One region of the Nocardioides caricicola genome, then DNA from elsewhere that is predicted to be linked to it. Evidence: riboswitches for the same ligand, from Rfam matches in the RefSeq annotation. Region 1 holds a riboswitch; the other holds the start of a gene.
The links. A riboswitch is a leader RNA that binds a small molecule or an ion and turns the genes downstream of it on or off. The one in region 1 is predicted to bind cyclic di-AMP.
Positions count from the first base shown of each region.

Region 2: linked by a shared signal. The riboswitch ahead of ABD875_RS14945 (C40 family peptidase) and the one ahead of ABD875_RS05160 (C40 family peptidase) in region 1 are both predicted to bind cyclic di-AMP.

Region 1 is NZ_BAABFQ010000003.1:702,701-704,888, reverse strand. It holds gene ABD875_RS05170 (NYN domain-containing protein) at 1-428, shown strand, start outside; gene ABD875_RS05165 (hypothetical protein) at 490-696, shown strand; cyclic di-AMP (ydaO/yuaA leader) riboswitch at 873-1,039, shown strand; gene ABD875_RS05160 (C40 family peptidase) at 1,100-2,035, shown strand; gene ABD875_RS05155 (hypothetical protein) at 2,083-2,188, shown strand, end outside.
Region 2 is NZ_BAABFQ010000007.1:181,609-183,796, forward strand. It holds gene ABD875_RS14935 (hypothetical protein) at 1-102, opposite strand, end outside; gene ABD875_RS14940 (hypothetical protein) at 247-858, shown strand; gene ABD875_RS14945 (C40 family peptidase) at 883-1,389, opposite strand; cyclic di-AMP (ydaO/yuaA leader) riboswitch at 1,393-1,542, opposite strand; gene ABD875_RS14950 (ABC transporter ATP-binding protein) at 1,704-2,188, opposite strand, start outside.

The DNA.
Region 1 (2,188 bases):
GGCAGCGGGTGCCGAGCCAGGCGGCGCTCGAGCAGTACCTCGCGATGCCGCGCGCCCGGCTGGTCGTCGACGGCTACAACGTCAGCAAGGCGGCGTGGCCGACCTCGCCGCTGGAGGCGCAGCGGATCCGGCTGATGCAGGCGCTGGCGCCGCTGGTCGCGCGCACCGGCGCGGAGACGACCGTCGTCTTCGACGCCGCCGACACCGACCACCGACCGCCGGTGAACGCGCCACGCGGCGTGCGCGTGCTGTTCAGCCCGCGCGGGGTGATCGCCGACGACGTGATCCGCGACCTGGTCGCGGCCGAGCCCGAGGGGCGCGTCGTCGTCGTGGTCACCGCCGACCAGGCGGTCGCGCGCGACGTGACCCGCGGCGGTGCCCGTGTCGTACCCCCCGAGGCGCTTCTCGACCTCGTGACCCGTTCGTAGACACGCCGCCGCCTCGCGGTCTCGAGGGCCGTTGTCGGTGGTCCCTGCGACCGTTCCTGACATGAACACGCGAATCGACTGTGACACCTGCACGGTGCGGGGTCTGCACTGCCACGACTGCGTGGTGACCGTCCTGCTCGGCCCACCGCCCGAGCTCACCTTCGACGACGACGCGCGGGACGCGCTCGACGTCCTCGCCCAGAGCGGCCTGGTCCCGCCGCTGCGCCTCGTCCAGCCGGTCGACGGACCGCACATGGAGTCCGCGTGAGCCCGCCCGGGCCGTGACTCGTGTGACTGGTGTGATCTGTGTGACTCTCCCGCGTCAAATTTCCGGCCCAGCGCCGAAAAAGACCCGAGACACCGGTTGAAAGTTTGGTGAGGCCCGGCGGGCCCCTCTAGTGTGTGTCGCTCAGGTGGCCGTGGAAGTGGATCACTCGGATCCGCGCGGTCACCGCGCTGAGTCTCGGACCGGTCTCGACCGTTCCGGGAGCCGGGGAACCAACTGTGGTCGCAGGCTGGCCACGTGGGGTGAATCCTCCGCACTGCGGAGGTAGGACAAGCGTCGCGTCCGAATCCGTCAGCTCACCCGGTAGGCGTCCGACGTACAAGGAGAGCGCCCGCTCGTGCAGAACGGCCGGAAGCGACTGATCACCCTCCTGTCCGGTGCCGCCTTGATCGCCACCCTGGGCCTCGTGCCCTCGGGGTCGGCGCAGGCGAAGCCCGACATCGACGACGTACAGGCCAAGGTCGACCGGCTGTACCACGAGGCCGAACAGGCCTCGGAGCGCTACAACGACGCGCGCCTCGAGCTCAAGGACCTCGAAGCCGACCTCGACTCGCTGCAGGCCGACCAGGACCGCCAGGACGACCGCCTCGGCGTCGTGCGTGAGCAGGTCCAGGACGCCATCGTGCGCCAGTACGAGGGACAGAGCCTCGCCGCCGTCGGCCAGGTCGTGGTCTCCGAGGACTCCCAGGACTTCCTCGCCCAGCTCTCGACCATGTCGGCGTTCAACGACATGCAGTCGCAGCTGTTCGACGAGTACGCCACCGAGCTGAAGTCGCTCGACATCCGCGCCGACGCGACCGAGCGTCGCGCCGAGGACATCGCCGCCCTCGAGGAGAAGCTCGCCGCCGAGAAGAAGACCGCGGAGGAGAAGCTCGCCGAGGCGGAGGCCCTGCTGGCCGACCTCAAGGCCGAGGAGCGCGAGGACATCCTGTCGCGCGGCACCGTCCGGATGCCGTCTGACGTCCCCGCCTCGGGCAGCGCGGCCGCCGCGGTCGCCTACGCGATGGCCCAGGTCGGCGACGCGTACGTCTACGGTGCCGCCGGACCGTCCGCCTTCGACTGCTCGGGTCTCACGATGATGGCCTGGGGCGCCGCCGGCGTCGGCCTCCCGCACTCCTCGAGCGCCCAGTACTCCTCCGGCCCGCACGTCGCCGCGAGCGACCTGCAGCCCGGCGACCTGGTCTTCTACTACAGCCCGATCAGCCACGTCGGCATGTACATCGGCAACGGCCTGATCGTGCACGCCGCCAACCCCGGCACCGGTGTGGTCGTGTCCGGCCTGTACTCCATGCCGTACGTCGGCGCGGTCCGACCCGGCTGAGCTTGACCGAAGCGCCTGAACGCGAGGCCGGTCGCCCACGCTGGTGGGTGGCCGGCCTCTCGCTCGTCCTGCTCGTCGCGTCCGGGCTGCTCGCCTGGACGCTGGTCGACGACGAGCCGTACGTCGCCCCGGCACCGGCGCCGTCCTCGTCGG
Region 2 (2,188 bases), on a different contig from region 1:
GATCGGCGTCGGCTTCACCGCCTCGAGGGCCGCCGCCCTCTGGTTGAGCATCGACCGGACGTCCGCGATGAGGTCCTCCGGGAGCCCCAACGTCTCGAGCATCTCCAACGCTTGCATCTGACTGTCGACCCTTCCCCCGATGAAAGCTGTCCTGTCCGACAACGAGCGCTTGCCCCGGAGGCGACGGGGCAAAACCTCAGCCCGGCGATCGGTTTGAGGTCGATGCCGGGCGGCAAGGTTCTGGTCGTGCCGAAGACCGCTGCGTCCGCTGCCGCGCTCGCCGCCGTGCTCCTCCTGGGCGCCGCGTGCGGCAACGACGACGCGAGCGCCGACCCGAGCCCGGATCCCACCACCAGCTCGGCGACGTCCTCACCCAGCCCGACCGACGAGGCGACCGGAGAGCCGACCGGCGAGCCGAGCAGCACCGTGGCGCCCGCGACCGGCCCGGTGCTGGACCTCCCGCTGGCGTCGGTGCGCGCGCCGAAGGGCTGGTTCCTCACCCCGCGGATCGTCCCGCAGCAGGTGGACGCCGGGACCCGCGAGTACACCTTCTCGTCGATCACCCTCGCCCAGATCAAGTCGTACGACCTGTCGATGAGCGCCGACGGCCTGGCCGACAACTGGCTCGAGTCGAGCTTCTATCCCAGGCAGCCGAAGAAGCTGCCGCTCACCGAGCTCGACGGCACGGAGGCCTACCACCTGGCCGGTCAGGTGCAGAAGAACCTCTACCTCGAGGAGTTCGGCGCCCAGACCGACGGCAAGGTGGTCGCGCTGACGTTCCTGTTCAGCCCTGCGGCATCGCCGGAGGAGCGCCAGGACGTCATCGACGCGACGCTGGCGACGTTCACCTGGAAGTAGCCGCCAGGGAGAGCCCGGAGGCGGTCAGCGCTTGCGCAGCGTGCCCGGGTACCAGCTGTCGGTCCACACGCGGTCGATGCGCACCCGCGTGCCGGAGTACGGCGCGTGCAGCACGTGGCGGCGCCCGTGGGAGAACCCGACGAACACGCCGACGTGGTAGACCCCGCCGCCGTCGTAGAAGAACATCAGGTCGCCGCGCTGCATGGCGCCGCGCGAGATCCGGCGCGCGAAGTGCGCCTGCGCGCTGGAGGTGCGCGGGATGTTGGAGAACCCGGCGCGGCGGAAGCTGTAGAACACCAGGCCGGAGCAGTCGAACGCGCCGGGGCCGGCGGCGCCGTAGCGGTACGGGTCGCCCTTCTGGGCGGCCGCGACGCTCATCGCGCGCTCGACGCGGGTCGGCTCGTGCTTGTGGCGGTCGCGGTCGCGGTCGGCGTGGCCGGTGGCGGCCTGGGCGGGAGCGGCGGTGAGCAGCGCTCCGGCGAGGGCGGCGCCGACGAGGGCGCGCGCGATCGAGGGCAGGGTGACGTGCATCGAACGGATTCCTTCCGACGCCTGTGAGGTGAGCTGTCGGGTTCGGGCGCAGAAGGTGCCCGGTCACGTCTCCGTGACTTCACCCCGAGCGGCCAGCAGGCTGACCGCGAAGGTGGTTCCCCCACTCCTGCCCGGTTCCATCAGAGGAGACGACCGCGGATGGGCAGGACTCGGCGATCCCGCGGCCGGTGTGCGTTGGTGCAACCGTCAACGACCATGCAGGACGATTTGCGGAAAACGCCAGTCGGTATGGTCCGGTTCTCGTGGCCCACGCCACACGCCCCGCGTGGATTTCCGGTCCAACTAGACCGAGGTCACACGACGACGCGGCCCTCGTCGAGGCGTACGACGCGGTCCGCGACCTCCCAGACCCGCTGGTCGTGGGTCGCCACGAGCATCGCCGAACCCGCCCGGGCGGTGGCCGCGAGGGCGGCCACGACCTGCTCCACGTGGTCGTCGTCCTGGTGCCCGGTGGGCTCGTCGAGGACGGCCAGCCGCGGCGCGAGGACCAGCGCCCGGGCCACCGCCGTGCGCTGCTGCTCGCCCAGCGACGTCTCGGCGACCCCGCGGCGCGTGAACGCGCCGAGGTCGAGCGCCTCGGCCAGCCGCGTGAACGCCGCGGCCGGGTCGACGCCGGCCCGGTGCGCGGGCAGGCAGATGTTGTCCTCGACGCTGAGCCCGGCGAGCAGCCCGTGCTGCTGGGGCACCACGGCCACGACCGCCCAGTCCGCGATCTCCGCGGCCGGCCGCCCGTCGACACGGACGGCGCCCCGCTCGGGCGACTCGAACCCCGCCGCCA